DNA from 2 places in the Bacillus sp. BSL6 genome. Region 1 is predicted to be linked to the other one. Evidence: a T-box and tRNA genes for the amino acid it is inferred to sense, from the RefSeq annotation. Region 1 holds a T-box; the other holds one or more tRNA genes.
What was found. A T-box is a leader RNA that pairs with one kind of tRNA and senses whether it is charged. The one in region 1 lies ahead of ileS (isoleucine--tRNA ligase), so its partner is inferred to be a tRNA-Ile.
Positions count from the first base shown of each region.

Region 2: it encodes a tRNA-Ile, which carries the amino acid that the T-box ahead of ileS (isoleucine--tRNA ligase) is inferred to sense. The anticodon was not compared.

Region 1 covers NZ_JAVGCW010000003.1:341,324-351,698, forward strand. Annotated here, with positions in the region: gene RCJ96_RS12765 (class I SAM-dependent methyltransferase) at 1-251, shown strand, start outside; gene RCJ96_RS12770 (tetratricopeptide repeat protein) at 610-4,812, shown strand; T-box leader at 4,911-5,150, shown strand; gene ileS (isoleucine--tRNA ligase) at 5,204-8,305, shown strand; gene RCJ96_RS12780 (M36 family metallopeptidase) at 8,624-10,135, shown strand.
Region 2 covers NZ_JAVGCW010000001.1:561,349-571,723, reverse strand. Annotated here, with positions in the region: gene phoX (phosphate ABC transporter substrate-binding protein PhoX) at 1-583, opposite strand, end outside; gene RCJ96_RS03140 (peptidoglycan D,D-transpeptidase FtsI family protein) at 906-3,026, opposite strand; gene RCJ96_RS03135 (MFS transporter) at 3,136-4,413, opposite strand; gene sodA (superoxide dismutase [Mn]) at 4,530-5,141, opposite strand; tRNA gene RCJ96_RS03125 (tRNA-Ile) at 5,363-5,436, opposite strand; gene RCJ96_RS03120 (DUF1189 domain-containing protein) at 5,679-6,443, shown strand; gene RCJ96_RS03115 (hypothetical protein) at 6,497-6,862, shown strand; gene ispG (flavodoxin-dependent (E)-4-hydroxy-3-methylbut-2-enyl-diphosphate synthase) at 7,027-8,130, shown strand; gene RCJ96_RS03105 (Fur family transcriptional regulator) at 8,211-8,624, opposite strand; gene RCJ96_RS03100 (metal ABC transporter permease) at 8,638-9,471, opposite strand; gene RCJ96_RS03095 (metal ABC transporter ATP-binding protein) at 9,471-10,241, opposite strand.

The DNA.
Region 1 (10,375 bases):
ACTTTTTAGATTCTAATATGCCCCATAATGGTAAAGCGAAGTTGTATCATTCATTAAAGGAAGAGGGGATTGCGGGGAATCCAGGTGATAAACAGCAATTTATAGGACGTTTAATAGACAGAGGATTAACATATGATGATGCGCTAGCTCAATATGAAGCTGAACTACGATTTTTTAAAGCATTTCATCTATATTCTTCTTTAGTATATGCTCCGAATATGAAAATTACATTTGGTGACGTAGAATGTTGAAAGATAGCTGTGTGTCGAAGTATGTATTTTTTTGTCGATAAGTCGATATTCACCGTATAATCGCTGATATATCTAGAAAATCGCCGATATATTTTAAGAATCGCTGATATATTTGAATTATCGCCGATATAATTTCATGTACTGATTTCAGCTATATAAAAATAAGACCCACATGTTACGTTATTCCATATAATCAAACAAAATACAGAGGGAAACAATCATTTTTACTATATTTTGTTATAAATTTGAATAATATTAAATAATACTATCCATTATAGGAGATTTTAGTTGAATACATACAATATGATGTGTAAAATCTAAGCAAGTAGCAGTATAAATAAATATTCGAGGTGAATACATGCTAGATTTTAAGCAGTTAGATGCTTGTTTGAAAGAAAAGAGATTTATAGAGGGATTACAGGAAATAAATAATGAAATTTCATATATAAAAGAAAAGAATACTTTATCTTATGTGAAGAATTGGCTTGCTAATATTCCTTCACATAAGGAGTTTGATATATTAATTCGCCTTACTGATGAAGGGCTTATGCACCAATACAGTTCATTCCTCATTCGCTACGCTTATAAAAAATTCCTAAATATGAGAACGCTCTCTTTATATTGTGATGAGTTAATTGATGAGCGGAAAATTCTTGAAGCAGAACAGTTGCTAAAAGACGCTTTAGAAGAGAGCAATAAAGAAGAAATAGATGCCGATTTTTTAGCGAAAACATATTTTACGTTAGTAAGATGTCTTTTAGAAATGAAACGAAATGAAGAAGCGCTAATCTATATGCAAAAAGCAGAGGAGTACAGTGAACGTGCCGTGTTTGATAAATGGGGATACGTCTATATGCATACAGGTGAATGGGAGAAAGCAGAAGAACAATTTATAGCTGGTATGCAGCATAAAGATTGTGAAGAGTTATCTACCTATTTATTATCACAGTTATATGCGAATAAGGGAGAACAAAAACGTGCATTACAGCTAATTAATGATGCGATTGTAAAGTTCCCGCAAGTACCATATTTTCATTTTGAAAAGGTAAAATATTTATTAGATTTAGGAAAGTATGAAGAAATGTTAGCGGTAATAGATAACATAAATAATCAGCTTCCTTATCATGCGTATAAAGCTTATTTTGTACATTTACGTGCAGAAGCGCTTTACAAAATGAATAAACTTGTAGATTTACAACAGTTATTACAAGAAGAAAAAAGTTTAAAAGGGTCTTTATATCATAATTTAGCAAAAAATCCAAATGGAAAAAAGGTTCACTTACCAATCGTTCCAATTGTACAAAAGGATAATTATTGCGTACCAACAAGTTTAGAAATGATGTTGCAAATTTGGGGAGAAAAACGTACACAAGATGAAATAGCAGAGTTTATTTTTGATATGACAGGATCGAAGTTTTCAGATACCGTTTCTTATTTAGAAGAATTAGGTTATGAATATCGTTATTTTAAAGGTAATGAAGAGAATTATAAGAGACTGATTGATGAAGGAATTCCTGTTTTATTAAGTATAGATATTGAGCATGCTTCACATGTACAAGTACTATCTGGATATGATGATACATTGCAGGCCTTTTATGTTCAAGATCCGAACTTTATAGAGCCAGTTATTGTGGAATATAGTAAGTTACAAGAAAAATATCGTTATACAGGTTGTTTAGCGATTACGTTTGTTCCAAAAGAAAAGAAGGAACAACTATCATTTTTAAATGAAGAAGAAAATACTTATTTCAAATCAATTTTTTCTTTAACGGATCATTTAGATGAACAAGATAAAGAGGGGATTCATAAGTTAGTACAGTTTTTAAAAGAGACAAGTGATAATCCGAATACGTGGTTATATACGGTTAAGCATTTAGATGTTGAAGTAGATAAAGAATTTATTTTATATTGTATAGAAAAGTTAATGGAGAAATTTCCTAACTCAGATTTTGTTAAATTACATGGTGCACAGTGCTTTATTCGCCTGGAAGAGTTAGAAAAAGCTGGGCACATGCTTGCGAGTGTTGAGAAGAAAAATAGTCGTGCCTTATATCATTTCATAAACGGAAGGTATGCTTTTGAGCAGGAAAGTTATTTAGAAGCAATTTCAAGTTTTCGTTCCTCGTTACAATTAGACGCGGATCAGCCGATTGCTTGGAGTTTCCTTGCGTTATCATATATGTATATCGATCAATCTGAAAAGGCGTTGCAGTTTTCTCGAGTCGCCTTGGAACGTAGCCCTGAACGATTTACTTTAACGAATCACGGGTTAATATTAATAGATTTAGAAAGATATGAAGAAGCGTATGAAATCTTTAATGATTTGTTAAAAGAATATAAAAATGAAGCACATGTATGGTATGAGCGAGCGAGATGTGCGCATCATTTAGGGAAATTATATTTAGCGATAAAAGGGCTTAAAATAGCAATTTATTTGGATAGTAATGCACCATACATTTATACGAAACTTGCAGAAATATACGAATCTGATTTGAAGGATGAGGAAAGTACGAAAGAAATTTTATTAAAAGGTATTGAGAATTGTGACGATAAGGCACCTCTATACGTAAAACTTGGTGATTACCATTTCCAAAATGATAGTCTGGAAGAAGCAGAAACATTGTATACTCGTGCTTTGGAAGAAAATCATGATGATGTTTATTCTCACTTCGGACTTACGCAAGTTTATATGGCAAGAGAACAATATAAGGAAGCGAAAGAATATATTCTCAGTATTGAAAAACAAATTGAAAAGAGCCAAGATTTTCTTATGAATGCAGGAATGGTTTTATGGGATGCTGAAGTTGAACTAGGTGGAAGTGAAGAAGGGTTTAAAGTAGCATTGTCTAAGTTAGAGAGTGGTATAAAGCAGAGCGAATATAATGTAGCAAGTGCGTTAGATGAATATGTGAATCGAATGAAAGGAACCGTATTTGTACAACGAGGAATAGCATTCTTAAGAACGTTACAAAAAGAAAGAAATGACGTAAGTGAATATGGCTGTTATACAGGTATTTTATATGAATCTATCGGACAGTATGGCCAAGCGATGAAAAGATATAATAAGGCGATAGAACAAAAGGAAACGGCATTACCGTATTACCGAATTGGTGAAACACTTATGGCATTAGGACAATTAACGGAAGCAAAACAAGCGTATGAAAGATGTTTAGAGCTTGATGGGAATTTCATTGGTGTACATTTACAGCTTGCAGAAATATACGAAAAAGAAGAAAATCGTTCTAAAGAACAAAGTCATATGGTTCAGGCGATGAAAGAAGAGCCGTTGCATATTAATATGGAATATTTGGCACAGCTTTCAGTAGAGATGAATCTTCAGGAAGAGTTGCTGACTGAACTAGAACAATTAGCAGACGAAGTACCTGAAATATGGCGATTAGATGCGATTGCATACGTGTATGGAGCGATGGATGAAATAGATAAAGAACAAGCGCAGATTGAAGAGGCACTAAGATTAGATGGCGAGCATACAGAAGTTTTATATCATTATGCAAAAGTATTAGTGAAAAATAGAAATGCAAAAGCAATTGAAATTGCAATGAAGGTTATACAAAAAGATGTAAATAATGAACGTATATTTGATGTATATGTAAAAGCGATAGAACAACATAAGAAATGGTCTAACATACGAGATTTTCTTCACATATTAAAAGTGAAAAAGGCAGAAAGAAGTATGGCATTTATGTATGCAGCATCTGCGGTGACGGAAAGATGGATTGAACGTCAACAAAATGAACAGCCAAAGAAATCCATAATTACAAGAGCTTTTTATCGCATGAAAAACCGTGCGAAAGAAATTTCGATTATTACTACAATCATTGATTTATATGAAATCTCATTAAAGTTGAATCAAAAAAATAGTATGGCAGCGCAGCGATTTGCACTATTTTACGAGAATGTGGCGATGTATAAAGAGGCGATAGATGTATTGCAAACATCATTAGAAAGTAAATGGGATTACGATGTAGCGAAGCAACTTGTAAATCTTTTCGTTGAGTGCGAGGAAGAAGGTATGTTAAGAGATGCTATGGAATTAACGAAGCAAATGGTTCGAGAGTTACCAGATGATTACGATACTCTTTTTCTTCAGGCACAAGTATTCTTTAAAGCAGGAGAAGAAAGAAAAGCAGAAAAGATTACCTTACAATTAACGGAGCAAACACCGTTTGTAAGTAGAGCGTTTCTTGCTTTAGGAGAAATATATCAAAGTCAAGAGAGGTTTGAAGAGGCAATTCACGTATTAGAAAATGCCTCTATCCATCATCCGAATGAAACAGCAATTCTTCTTTCTTTAGCATCTTCATATCATGGTGCTGGCCAAACGATAAAGGCAGAAAAAATAACAAATGAAGTAGTAACAATGGATGCGAGTGATTTGTTAGCAAGATATGATCGTGCTTGTTATTTAGCACAGTTAAACAGGAATAAAGAGGCGAAGGAAGAGCTTGAAATTGTACTTCGTGAGGATGAGTCGGGATTTTTCGCTGAACTTATCGAGGATGATGAAAATTTAGCAGCACTGCGAGAATTTGAAAAGTAATTGTATAAGAAAAGGAAAAAAGGATATAAATAAAAATATATTTCGAATTAGTTGACAATTAGTTGCCAAATGCCATAAAATAGCTTTTAACAAAGTATACAAATCTGAAGACGAGAAAGAGTAAAATAGTGTACTGTTCCCCAGAGAGCCGGTATGTTGCTGAAAGCCGGTGTGCAGACGTTATTTGAAAATCATCTCCGAGGAGCCGAGGCTGAAAATGAGTAAGCCCGGACGGATGTCTACCGTTACAAAGAACACGTATGATCGTACGTTGCTAAGTGCTATTAGTGAAGAGCTAATAGAATTAGGGTGGTAACGCGGTTAAACCCGTCCCTACTTTATAGGGACGGGTTTTTTGTGTGCTTTAAAACATAAAAAGGAGTGATTGTAGATGAAGAAAGTAGATGTAAAAGAGTCAGCTGTAGGGAGAGAAACACGTATTCGTAAACAGTGGAACGAGCAAAGTATTTTCGAGCAATCAATTCAGAATCGAGAAGGCGCACAATCTTTTGTGTTTTATGAAGGACCACCAACGGCGAACGGACTACCGCATGTAGGTCATGCACTTGGACGAACAATTAAAGATGTAGTAGCAAGATATAAAACGATGTCTGGTTATAAAGTGTTAAGAAAAGCGGGATGGGATACACACGGTTTACCTGTAGAATTAGGTGTTGAGAAACAACTTGGTATTTCTGGTAAACATGAAATCGAAGAGTATGGAATTGAGCCTTTTATTCAGAAGTGTAAAGAGAGTGTATTCACATATGAGAAGCAGTGGCGTGAATTCACTGAAAGCATCGGTTATTGGGTCGATATGGATGATCCATACGTTACGTTAGAGAATCCATATATCGAAAGTGTATGGCATATTTTAGGGACGATTCATGAAAAAGGTTTATTGTATAAAGGACATAGAGTTTCACCATACTGCCCAAGCTGTCAAACTTCACTAAGTTCACATGAGGTTGCACAAGGGTATAAAACAGTAAAAGATTTAAGTGCAACCGTTAAGTTTAAAGTGAAAGATAGTGAAAATGAATATTTCCTAGGTTGGACAACAACACCTTGGACACTTCCAGCAAATGTCGCGCTCGCTGTACATCCAAATATGGAATACGTGAAAGCGAAACAAGAAGGTCATGTATACATTGTTGCGAAAGAACGTGTACGAGATGTATTAAAAGAAAACTATGAAGTATTATCTGTTCATAAAGGAGAAGAATTAGTAAGCACATCTTATATGCCGCCATTTCCAATGAACGAAGTTACAAATGGCTACCACGTTATCGCAGCAGATTTTGTAACGGCAGATAGTGGTACAGGACTCGTTCATATCGCTCCAGCATATGGGGAGGACGATTATAGAGTCGTTCAAAGTGCAGGGTTGTCATTCTTGCATGTTGTAGATGAGAAAGGTGAGTATACAGAAGCAGTACCATTTTTGAAAGGGAAATTTGTAAAAGATTGTGACGTGGATATCGTTCGTTATTTAGCGAAGGAAGGCTTACTATACCATAAAGAAAAGTATGAACATAGTTACCCACATTGCTGGCGCTGTGATTCACCACTTCTTTATTATGCAGGAGAGAGTTGGTTAATCCGAACAACTGCAATTAAAGATACATTTTTACAAAATAACGATTCTGTTACTTGGTATCCAGACCATATGAAACATGGACGCTTTGGTAAGTTTTTAGAAAATATGGTGGACTGGAATATTAGCCGAAATAGATATTGGGGAACACCATTAAACGTATGGGAATGTGAAAGTTGCGATCATCAATTCGCACCGAAAAGCATTGGTGATTTAAGAAAGCATAGTACGAAAGAAACACCTGAAGATTTAGAATTGCACAAGCCGTATGTAGATGAAGTGCAAGTTAACTGCGAAAAATGCGGAAGTGCGATGAATCGTACACCAGAAGTAATTGATGTTTGGTTTGATAGTGGTTCCATGCCATTTGCGCAATATCATTATCCATTTGAAAATAAAGAGTTATTTGAAGAACAGTTTCCAGCAGATGTAATTGCAGAAGGTATTGATCAAACACGTGGCTGGTTTTATAGTTTATTAGCAGTATCAGCACTATATACAGGAAAAGTGCCTTATAAACGAGTGTTATCACTAGGGCATGTATTAGACGAAGAAGGACAGAAAATGTCTAAAAGTAAAGGGAATGCACTAGATCCAGTTGATTTAGTAAATCAGTTTGGTGCAGATGCTTTAAGATGGGCTCTACTTGTTGATAGTGCTCCGTGGAATGCGAAACGTTTTTCTGAAAGAACAGTACTGGAAGCGAAATCTAAATTTGTAGATACGTTAGTCAATGTGTATAGCTTCTACGTTTTATATGCAAATTTAGATGAGTATAATCCGAATGAAACATATGACGTAAAGCGGACGAAATTGGATGAATGGGTATTATCAAGATTGCATAGTACAACGAAAAAAGTGAGAACAGCACTTGATGATTATCAATTTACGAATGCGGCTCGTGAAATTGCGGCACTTGTAGATGAAGTAAGTAACTGGTACGTAAGACGATCACGTAATCGTTTCTGGGAATCTGGTATGAATGCTGAAAAAGCAGCTGCGTATGAGACACTTCACGAAGTGCTTGTGACAATTAGTAAATTAATCGCACCGTTTACACCGTTTGTCGCTGAAGATATTCATTTGAATTTAACTGAAAGTAGCGTTCATTTAGAGGATTATCCAATTGTAAATGAATCACTACTTCAGCCGAAATTAGAAACAGAGATGGATGCAGTTTTACAAGTTGTTGAACTTGGAAGAAGTAACCGTAATCAGCATTCTTTAAAAGTAAAACAGCCGTTAGCGGAACTTGTACTACTTGAGCATAATGAAAGTGATATGGACTGGGAATCTTATCGTGATATCGTCATGGATGAGTTAAATGTGAAGGCGTTCCATGTTGAACTCGATGAAACGAAATACACATCATATCAATTAAAGCTGAACTTTAAAACGGCAGGACCGAAGTTTGGTAAGAATGTAAATGCAGTAAATGGCTGGTTAAAACAATTATCACAAGACGAGGTACAAAACTTTGTCTCTACAGAAAGAGCGGTTTACGAAGCAGCATCAGGAGAAGAAGTAGTTGTAACGACTGAAGATGTATTAGTAGAGAAAGTTGCGAAATCTGGATTCTCTAATACAACTAACGGACAATATACAGTTATGTTAGATACGAATGTAACGGAAGAATTGTTACAAGAAGGAGTAGCACGTGAGTTTATTCGCGCCGTTCAAGAATATCGTAAGCAGTTGAATTTACCAGTAAATTTACGAGTGGATGTTATTCTTGATACAGAGGAAGAGCTACAGCAAACGTTAACGAATCATAAAGAGTTGTTGGAAGAAAACTTACTCGTTAAACAATTTACATTTGGTCACTTAACGAATGAAGACGATGAACTTTCTTTAGGTGAGACAAAAGTCCGCATTAAATTAAGTTCAGCTAATTAAAGAAAAGGAAGTTGGAATGATTCCAACTTCCTTTTTGTGTGCTGGAAATGTATCCGGTTATTTTCCGCATAATCCATTCGATAGAACCTCTAGCACATATCTTATCAAAAACAATACTGTAGAAGTATATTTCTACAGTATTGTTTTCACTTTACACATAAATATTGAGAAACTTTCACTCACCCTAAATGGAAAGGTAATAGAATTGTTTATAGAGAATTAAACGTAGATTCAATTTTTATCCATCCATTTTGTAAAGAATGATTGCCTAGTGGGAATGGGAAAAGGTTGAGCTACTTTATTAGGGGGAGTGGTTCTATGTTTAATAAAAAAATGGTGGCAATGGCGATGACTGTGCCATTAGTAATGGGAACGCTTTCTACTGTTTCTGCAGTAGAGACAAAGAAACAAGTAAAGGTGGAAGCTTATTCGCCACAGAAAAAAGCTATTGAATATTTAAAAGGGAATGCCAATCAGTACGGATTAAAGCCAGACCTTTCAGACTTACAATATATTTCTACAACAGAAACGTCAGTAGCTTCATATGTTAGGTTCCAACAAGTGGTTAATGGTGCACCTGTATTTTCAAAACAAATAACAGTTACTCTTAACGGAGAGGGAAAGGGAGTACTTGCTGTTTCTGATTATCAATCTGTTAAAGGTGTGAAGGAAGTAACGACAAAAATTAGTGAAAAAGATGCAATACAAAAATCAATGGCGTATGTTGGAGAAGCAAGTGAGCAAAACTTATGGGCTCCTACAGAGAAAGAATTCGGATATATTGTGGAAGAAGGAATTGCTCGTCCAGTATATAAAGTTGTAGTCCATTCTAATAATCCGTTTGGTGCATGGGAAACATTTATTGATGCAGAAAATGGGAAGTTAATTAAAAAAGTTGATATAAACCGTAAAGCAGAAGGATCAGGAAAAGTATTTTTACCTAATCCAGTCGTATCTAGCGGTAGTAAAGTAGGTTTAAAAGATAACAATGATGCAGATTCAACAGCATTAACGAACCAATTAAAGACTGTTACGTTAAAAGGTTTAGATGGGACAGGATTTTTAATTGGAGAGTATGTAACGATTTCTTCAAAAGCAAAAACGAAATCTACAAACTTACAATTTAACTATACACGTGCAAATGATAGCTTTGAAGATGTGATGTCGTATTATCATATCGATACTTTACAACGTTACATTCAAAGTCTAGGTTTTAAAAATATTAATAATCGCTCTATTAAAGTGAATGTGAATGGAACAACGGCGGACAACTCGTTTTATTCTCCGACAACGAAAGCTTTAACATTTGGTACTGGTGGAGTAGATGATGCAGAAGATGCTGGTATTATCGCACATGAATATGGACATTCAATTCAAGATAACCAAGTTCCTGGCTTCGGTAGTTCTGCAGAAGGTGGAGCGATGGGAGAAGGGTTTGGTGATTTCTTAGGTGCTACGTATGAAGATGCAGTATCGACAACAGGCTACGGAAAAGCATGTGTTGGAGAATGGGATGCGACTGCTTATTCTAGTTCAGATCCGACGTGCTTACGCCGATTAGATAATAATAAAGTGTATCCGAAAGATATTACGAATGAAGTACATGATGATGGAGAAATTTGGGCTCAAGGACAATATGAGATGGCGCAAGCATTTGGTCGTGATGTAGCAACGAAAATTATTTTACAATCGCACTGGTCGTTAACACCAAACTCTAAATTCAGTGATGGAGCAAAAGCAATTAAGCAAGCGGATGCTCTTTTATATGGCGGACAACATGCCACTGATATCGATCGTATTTGGGCAGCGAGAGGAATTAGTACGAATTAATATAAAAAGTCGTGGCATGTATAAGCCACGACTTTTTAATTTGCTTTAGAACTGGTACTAGTAAAGTAAGCTATATAGATGATAATGTGAATTTATTCGCATTCCATTTATCCCGCTTTAACGAGCAGTAAGACCCCCACCTCAAAATTCAGCGGAAGCAAAGAAGTTAGGTGGGGGATCAACTGTCCGTAAAAGTCCGATTGGTTCAACTAATAATCAGTGGGGGATGAACAAAACCCC
Region 2 (10,375 bases), on a different contig from region 1:
GATCATCTTCAGACAAAGAGACTTTTTTTACAATGCGACTTTTTTGTAAGATGACATTTTGAAAATAATCATACGTACCAGAGTCTACACCTGGCGCATAAAACTTTACCTGTTCACGTGGCCATGATGAATGAATTTGTGACCATCGCTTTTCACTTTCATCTTCACTCCATAATAGACGTAACTCGTCTACCGTCATATTATCTACCCAAGTATTTTGACGATTCACAACGATCGTAAGGCCGTCATAAGCGACTTCAAACGGTGTAAACTGAATGGAGTTTTTCTTCATTTCATTTTCTTCCACTTGTTTCATTACTCTCGAAGCATTATTTATATCTACTTCTCCTTTACTGAAACGATTAAATCCTCCTCCTGTTCCAGAAACACTGATGGAAATTTTCACGTTCGGATGCACCTTTGTATATTCCTCCGCTACTGCTTCTATAATAGGAAAAACCGTTGAGGATCCATCAACTCTCACTTCTCCCATTTCATTCACAGCAAATGCAGTAGACGTGCCAACATAAAAGAAACATGTCGACAGTATGAAAACTTTAATTGATGCACTTATCCATTTCACGTGTTCTTCCTCCTAGAAGTAACCGGAAATAACAGGATTACAGATATAAGAATACTGCTAAACTATTAATTCGGTTTTAATTGTTTGTAAAAGTTTTGTAAAGTTCCACAAGAATCAACATTAGGTAAATTATTAATCCGTAGCCACTGTTCATCTTCACTGAGGATTGGTCCATAACTTCCATAGTGAATGCATACGTATTATTTGCGAGGCCCCTTAAAATTCCGATATGATCTGCTTGTCCACTTTATTAAAACGTATGCATGAATCAAAAAAAAAAGCACACTATCTTTTCAGATAGTGTGCTTTTTTTACAACTTTTTTATTCATCATCTTGCTTTTTATTTTTCTTATCTATTTCCTCTTGTGTAGCTTCGCCATTTTCTACCTTTTTCAAATCAAAGTACGCGTCCATAATGTCACGACTAATATATCCGTTAATACCTGATTTATCATCTACCCAAGGTACAACAACAGAAAATGCTACTTCAGGGTCTTCAAGTGGCGCATAACCTACTAATGTTAAGTTATATGTTTCTTTACGCTCACCGTTTGCTTTTCTACCAATCTCTTTATCTCCGCCATACACAGTTTGAGCTGTACCTGTTTTACCAGCAGCTTTATATGATGCGCCTGTAAAGTATTTCGCAGCTGTACCACCAGACTCATTAAATACTTGTCTAAATCCTTCCTGAACACGTTTAATTTGTGATTCAGGCATATCAATACGGTTTAGTACTTTTGGTTCCATTGAGTGAACGACTTTTCCAACTTCGCCTTGTTTCGCTTCCGGTTGACGAATTTCTTTTACAACTTGCGGCTGCATACGGTAACCACCATTTGCAATTGTTGAAACATATTGTGCTAATTGAAGTGGCGTATATGTGTCATACTGTCCAATTGATAAATCTAATAAGAAACCAGGCTGATTTCCTCTACCTATTTGACCCGCAGATTCGTTTGGTAAATCGATACCTGTTTTTACACCAAGTCCAAACTGTCCGAAATAATAGCGCATCGTATCAAATGCTTTTTGTGGTATATCTAACGTACCACCTCTCACATATTGAACACCTGCGATATTCATCGCTGTTTTAAACATATATACGTTAGAAGACATTTTTAATGCTGTCAGATCATTAATAGATCCCATCGTCTTCCAAGAAGATTTTTTCGGCGTTCCTTTCAATACGATTGGTTCATCCAGTTGGTAGGAACCCGGTTGAATCGCTTTTGTTTGATATCCTGTAAGTACTGTCGCACCTTTTACAGTTGATCCCATCGGATAAGAACTTGTCATCGTTCCTAATGCGAAATCTTGCACTTTCGTTTCGCCATTTTCTTCCACTAACTGTTTCCCTGCCATAGATAAAACTTCACCATTTTTTGGATTCATCATTACAACGAATGCGCGATCTAAAAGAGGTTGTCCCCCTTTATATCTCAATAAATTTTTCGTGATAATTTCTTCTACACGCTTTTGTAATTCCATATCAATTGTTAAATTCAGATTGTTACCACTTTGCCCTTTTGATACATTAATCGTTTCTAAAATATTACCGTTTTTATCTGTAATATTTCTCACTTCCGCTTTATTACCGTGCAAACTATCTTCATATTGCTGCTCAAGATAACTTTTCCCTACGCGGTCATTTCGATTATAATCACGAACAAGATAGTAATCTAGTCTTTCTCTCGGTAAACCTTCATCAGACGTTGACACGCCGCCAAGTACACTTCGGAATAAATCATCATAAACATACTTTCGATCCCAATCGACATTCGTATCTACCCCTGGTAATGTTGCTAGATTTTCACTAATAATCGCATATTCTTGTTCTGTAGCATCCTTTTTAATGACTTGTGGCGTCATCGCATATCCGCCGTCCATTTTGCTTTTAATCGCTAGCACTTCTAAATCTTTTGCGGATAATTGATTCACTTCTTCTTCCGTCACGCGATTTCGTTGACGCTCATCTAATTCTTTATCGTCAATTTTTTTATCTTTAAGCTCTTGACGATCTTTTTTCGTAATTTTTTCTTGCGCTTCTTCTTTATGAATAGCAAGCCAATAATCTTTTTTATCGCGATCTGTTAATTTATCTGTCGGTACTTCAATCAAATCTGCTAATCTTTTCGCTGTTTCTAAGCGAGCCTCTGCAGTTGATCCTTTCATTTTTGTAAATGTAATCGTACGTACAGCTGCATTATCTACTACAGCTCGCCCATAACGGTCAAATATTTTCCCACGTGGTACAGGATTACTTATCGTCGAGTTTTCTTTCCTCTCCACTTCATTCTTATATTCCTCACCGCGAACAATTTGTACATAACCAAGCCTTACAATAACCGCGGAGAACATTAAAAACACGCAGAAAAACAGCACGTTTAACCGAAAAGGAACGTGAGTCTTTTTCTTTTGTTGTTTCTGCTTCTTGCCCATACAAACCCCCTCTACCAACAGCTATGTAATTTGAAAGGGACACCTTCATACAGGTGTCCTCACTGCTGTCTTACATCTTTTTCTATTCTAGCATAAAACAAACGATAAGTTAACCTTCTGGTTCTGTTTGATTCTGCGTGGTTCCTTGCGCTACGACACTTGTGTTCCCTGCATTTCCTTCATCATATTTGACATTTTTAACTGCAAAATAAATAAGAAAATGTCCAGCACCTAAAATACATAGTAAGACAGGTAAACTCTTTTCAGGCGGAAAGAATAATACAGCACATAAAAAACTTAAAACTGAACAAATTCTCCCGGCATTTAACCATAATTCTCGGACAACAACATACTCTACACGCCACTCTCTCGCATTTTTCGCTCTACCAATTACATCATATGTCATCGATCCATATGGAACGAGTAAAATAGGGTATGCAATCGCAATGCATGCTGCATAAATAAGTAATTTTGTGTATGTAACATTGAATATAACTAAAAATACGACAGCATATAAAATAATGCCTCCAAGTAAAATTGCTTTTTTTCGCCACTCTTTCTTTAACATACGAGCAACTAAATAGTAACATACAAATGATACAGCAGAATTTACTAAGCTATATTTCCCTAATGCAAGCTCACTATCGGTTGCTAAGTACACGTATACTGAAATAACAAAAATGAATGTCCCCTCTCTCAATCCTTGGAAAAAATGAGCACGTGTAATTCTCCCCCAATTTTTATCAATCCGTCGCTCTTTCAAAACTTGTGTAACCTCATAACGACCTTCACATTCTCTCTTAGATACAAAAAAGCTTAAAACGACAGCAATTGCAAATAACAATAACGAGAGAAAGAATATGACCGTATAACCACTCCACTTCTCCATACGTGAAATTGTGTATCCAGCTGCTATCGGTCCAATCATGCCAGAGAAGGATGTAAGAAGCCCAAGAAACCCGTTAAAGAAATCTCTTGTTTCTGGTTCTGTAATCTCAAATGTTAATAAGTTAAACGCGAGCCAGTAAAAACCATATCCGACTCCTAAAAGAGCCCCCATTAATAAAATATAGTGAGAAGCGCTTTTCCCCGCTACTAAAACAACGATAAAAAAAATCGCTAACGTGCCTACGCCTATTCGTAACAGGATCGAGCGATCAATACGCTTCGCTAATTTCCCACCTATAAGAAATGTGAGGGGCTGCAATACAACGCTGGCCAAATTATACAAGCCGAGATTCACATAATTTTGTGTTTGTTTCCATAAATAAATGTTAACAAACGTATTCGATAAAGAAATTGCGAGCGTGTATAAACCTCCAATAAGGAGTAATAACACTAAATCCCGATTCACTTCAACGTCACCAATTATATGTTTCCACTTCATACACAACTCTCCTTTACTTCATGTTCTAGTCTTCCAAAGACAAGCTCAATTATGTAAAAGGAAAGCATAGAAAAAAGCTAGGAGCATTCTCCTAGCTTTTTCTATCGTTATTACAATTATTTTGCTTCTTGGTAACGTTTTTCAGCAGCGTTCCAATCTACAACGTTCCAGAATGCACCGATGTAGTCTGGACGACGGTTTTGATAATTTAAGTAGTAAGCATGTTCCCAAACATCTAAACCGATAACTGGAGTTTTACCTTCAGTTAGAGGAGAATCTTGGTTTGGCGTGCTTGTTACTTCTAACTCACCATTATTTACTACTAACCAAGCCCAACCAGAACCGAAGCGAGTTGCGCCAGCTTTTGCGAATTCTTCTTTGAATGCATCGAACCTACCGAATTTCGCTTCAATTGCAGTTGCAAGTTCGCCTACTGGTTGTCCGCCGCCGTTTGGAGATAAGATTGTCCAGAAGAATGTGTGGTTAGCATGTCCGCCACCATTGTTACGTACTGCTGTACGGATTGCTTCTGGTACTTCGTTTAAGTTTGCAACTAATTCTTCTACGCTTTTGTCAGCTAATTCTGCATGACCTTCTAAAGCAGCGTTTAAGTTTGTGATGTACGTGTTATGGTGTTTTGTATGATGGATGTTCATTGTTTCTTTGTCAAAGTGAGGCTCTAAAGCATCATACGCATAAGGTAAATTTGGTAATTCGTGTTTTGCCATTGTTATATTCCTCCCAGTTTATGTATTGCCACTTAAGTGACATACAACTACATTCTACCCTAATTGCCATAGGGTGCAAACAAATAAATCACATTGTCTTGCTATCATTAAAGTAGCAAAATTCCCACTTCTTTTCAATTAAAATGCTCATATATTTCATAAAAAAAGCTCCCTTCTACAAGGAAGCTTCCTACTGACATAATAAACATGTGAAATGGATATGGACCCTGTAGGACTCGAACCTACGACCGGACGGTTATGAGCCGTCTGCTCTAACCAGCTGAGCTAAGGGTCCAAAATTATGTATGTAATAATACATCAAATAAAGGAATTCCTATCGGATATACCCTTTAAGAAATGTAAGATAAATTTACCATATAGAAAAGAAAACTGTCAATTGTATTTTTCTCATTTAAAAGAAGAAAATTAATAAAAAGAAATTTAGTTATCTCTACTATATGTAAATATAATATATCTTGAGATTCCCTAGATTCCTACGTTACAATGATTTTATACATACATAAAGGAAGTGAATCTATGTCCATATTTACCCAATTAGTCAAAAGCGTATATTCGCCTAAAGATATGGCGCTATTCCGTTTTCAAAAAATCGGAAAAACCATTTTGTATATTATGCTACTTTGTCTAATCACTACTATTCCAAGAACATTCTTTTACGGTAGCTTTATCCAAGATAGTGTTACTATGGTAAATCAAGCAATTGAAAAAGATTTACCTGATTTTAAAATCGAAAATGGTGAACTAAAAGCTGATATTGAAGAACCTATTCAAAAAGAAGAGGGAGATGCTCTTTTCGTATTTGATCCAAATACAACAGATATCGAAAAGTATCAAAATAAAACTGGTTTATTTATTTTAAAAGATAAAGTAGTTTCTATAGGAAATGGCCAGACGCAAACATACTCCTACAATGATTTATTAGGGACATCTCTTGAGAAAAAAGATTTGCAAGATTTCATTTCTGTATTCGATAGTATTTATCCAATTTTACTAGCTGTTATCGGAGTGTTAGTATATCTATTCCAATTGTTCATTACTTTCTTAGGAATTACTTTACTTGCGTTTATCGGTTCTGCTATGAGTGGTCAACGTAAATTATCTTATAAGCAAGTATGGACGTTAACTGCCTACAGCTACACAATTCCAACCATCTTCTTTATGATTATGGATTTATTCAAAATTGTTGTACCTGGCTCAACATTCATTTATATCGCAGTTGTTTTAATTGTTCTATACTTAACAATTAAAGAAGTTCCAAAACCGAACGAAAAAAATGCCTAAATAGGCATTTTTTTTTTGGACAAGCATATATTCCTAGCAAAGGAGTGAAGAATATGAAGAGATTAGGTATATTCTTATTCGTGCTTGTTCTTGGTTATATATTTTATTACGATATAAAAATCGGCACTTTACCGATGTTAAGTTCATATAAAAAGACAAATGCGGCCGAAACGATAAAACAAGAAAGTACAAATACAAAACAAAAGAAAGAAAACAAAGCGGAAAAAGAAACAGATGTCACTTATAAAACAATTGAAGTCAAAACAGGTGATACGGTTCTTTCCATTACAGAAGCGATTAATAAGAAGAAAATTCCTTCTATCGAAAAAGTAATTGATGATTTTAAACAATTAAATAAAAATACACCTGCTACAAAAATACAACTTGGAAAGTCTTATAAATTCCCGTTATATCAATAAGCAATCACTTAATCCTTGTCAATTACATAAAGGCGCTGATACAATAGTAAAAGTGAAACCGAGCACTTCGGTTTCTATAGCCCTGTATCACGTATACTATCATTGATATAAGGGACTAAATAAGAAACTTCTTTTATAAGGAGAGCGATCTATTCGTGAATGAAATGACTCATCGTACAAAAACACGTCCAGTTAAAGTCGGTAATTTAACAATTGGCGGTAATAATGAATTAATTATACAAAGTATGACAACAACAAAAACACATGATGTTGAAGCAACAGTTGCTGAAATTAAACGTTTAGAAGAAGCTGGCTGCCAAGTCGTGCGTGTTGCTGTTCCAGACGAACGCGCAGCAAATGCTATTGCTGATATTAAAAAACAAATCAACATTCCACTTGTTGCTGATATTCATTTTGATTATCGCCTTGCTTTAAAAGCAATTGAAGGCGGCATTGATAAAGTACGTATCAATCCAGGTAACATTGGTCGTCGCCATAAAGTAGAAGCTGTTGTAAATGCAGCAAAAGAACGTGGTATTCCAATCCGTATCGGTGTAAACGCAGGTTCATTAGAGCGTCACATTTTAGAAAAGTACGGATACCCAACTGCAGATGGTATGGTTGAGAGCGCCCTGCATCACATTAAAATTTTAGAGGACTTAGATTTCCATGATATTATCGTATCTATGAAAGCCTCTGATGTTAACTTGGCAATTGAAGCATACGAAAAAGCTGCACGTGCTTTTGATTATCCACTACATTTAGGTATCACAGAATCTGGAACGTTATTTGCCGGAACTGTAAAAAGTGCCGCTGGTCTTGGAGCAATCTTAAGTAAAGGCATCGGAAATACACTACGTATTTCATTAAGTGCTGACCCAGTTGAAGAAGTAAAAGTTGCGCGTGAACTATTAAAGTCATTCGGCCTTGCATCTAATGCAGCAACACTTATTTCTTGTCCAACTTGCGGTCGTATTGAAATTGATTTAATTAGCATCGCTAACGAAGTGGAAGAGTACATTTCTACACTACAAGTACCAATTAAGGTTGCAGTACTTGGCTGCGCTGTAAATGGTCCTGGTGAAGCTCGTGAAGCTGATATCGGTATTGCCGGCGCGCGCGGAGAAGGACTATTATTCCGCAAAGGGCAAGTCGTTCGTAAAGTACCAGAAGAAATAATGGTAGAAGAACTGAAAAAAGAAATCGACGTAATTGCTGCTGAAATGGCTGCTGAACGAGAAAAAGAAAAAGAAACACAAGAACAATAAAAAGAAGGTTGCCCACAACATTTGTGAGCAACCTTCTTTTATACGTAAAAAAGCTCGTCAGTTATAGAACTAACGAGCTTTTACTTTGCACATTTTGGACAACGTCCGTATATTTCAAACTTATGACCTGTTACTTCATAACCATTAAAATCTTTATTCATAAAATCCATCGGGCAAGAAGTAATCTCTTTCGTCCCTCCGCAATCTAAACAAATAAAATGATGATGATGTTCCATAATAGAACATGTAAAACGAAAATGTTTTTCACCATTTAATTCCGTTTGTTCTAAAACACCGATTTCAGCAAACACCGTTAAGTTACGATAAATCGTGTCAAAGCTAAGACCTGGATAATCATCCTTCATATGCTCTAAAACGTCCTTCGCCGTTAAATAACGATTGTGAGCTGCAAATAACCTGAGCATTTCTTCCCTTTTCCCAGTATGTTTGTATCCTTTATCTTTCATTAGGCGTAAAGCTTCTGTTAGATTCATATCTATCCCTACTTTATGCAGTTTTTTTCTTTTTCCATAAAATCGCACCAATTAAAATAAGAACCGCTATCATAACAATTGTACCACCTGGTGCTAAATCAAGTTGATACGAAGCAAACATTCCACCAATTACTGCAATTTCACCAAATAAAATGGAGAAGAAAATTGTTTGTTTAAATCCATTCGCAATACGAATACTTGCTGCAACTGGTAACGTCATTAATGATGATACGAGAAGAACCCCCACTACACGCATTGATACCGCAATGACAAGCGCAACCAATATAATGAAAATAAAGTGAATCCACTTTGCACTCAAACCGGTTGATACAGCGTATTCTTCATCAAACGATAGTAAAAATAACTCTTTGTATAATAAAGTAATCGTTACAATAACAACAATTGCTACAATGCCGATAATTATTAAATCCGTACTTGTTACAGCACTTACACTACCAAATAAATAACTAAATAAATCTGTGTTAAACCCATTTGCAAGTGAAATAAAAATAACGCCAATCCCCATTCCTGCTGAAAGAATAATTGGAATTGCTAATTCTTGATAATGTTTATATACAGTACGTAGTTTTTCAATAAGTAACGCCCCACCAATAGAAAAAATCATCCCCATATATAACGGATTTAAAAATCCCCCTGTGAAAATTGTTTTTTCTAGTAGTAAACTTGCAGCAATACCCGATAATGTCACGTGGCTTAATGCATCCGCAATAAGCGACATACGGCGAATGACAACAAATACACCTATAAGCGGCGCAACAAGTCCTATTAAAACCCCTGCATATAAAGAATTACGTAAAAAGTCATATTGTAAAAAATCTTGTATCATTATATCCTCCCGTGATGCTCATGCTCGTGTTCTAAACGATGAACATGGTGTCCATATAAGACGGACATTTCTGCATCTTCTAACTCTCGGAACTTTTCTACATTTCCATGGAAATGTAAATGTTTGTTTAAGCATGCAACATGTGTTACTTTCTCGGTAACAGCTCCCATATCATGCGTAACGAGAATTAATGTGATTCCTAGCCTTTTGTTTAAATCCTCTAATATCTCATAAAAACTTTCTACATTCTTCACATCAATTCCAACAGTGGGCTCGTCCAAAATAAGTAATTCAGGATCACTAACGAGCGCACGAGCAATAAATACGCGCTGTTGTTGTCCACCAGAAAGTTCTCCAATATTACGCCCTTGAAACTCACTCATTCCTACATCAGCAATCGCTTTTTCTACCTTTTTCTTATCGTTTTTCGTAAAAAAGCGAAACAGCCCTTTTTTCGAAACGAGTCCCATTGACACAACTTCAAACACAGTTGCCGGAAAACCAGAATTAAAGCTATTTGCCTTTTGCGACACATAACCAACTTTGTTCCATTCTTTAAACTTCTTACTATCAACACCAAACAAACGAATGCTTCCCTGTTTTGGCTTTAAAACGCCTAATAAACATTTTAGCAAAGTGGATTTCCCTGAACCATTTGGCCCAACTAAACCTAAAAAAGCTCCCTTCGGAACTTGCAAATTTATATCTTCTAACACATTTCGATCTTCATATCGAAATGACAATCCTTCTATTTCTAATATATTGTTCATAGCATCTCACCTATTTTAATTCAGAATGATTCCGATTTATATCTATTTGAATTATAGTACAGCTTATTATAGTTGTAAACCAATCTGCCTAAAATATATCTACTTTTTCAAGAAACCTTACTATTATAACAAAA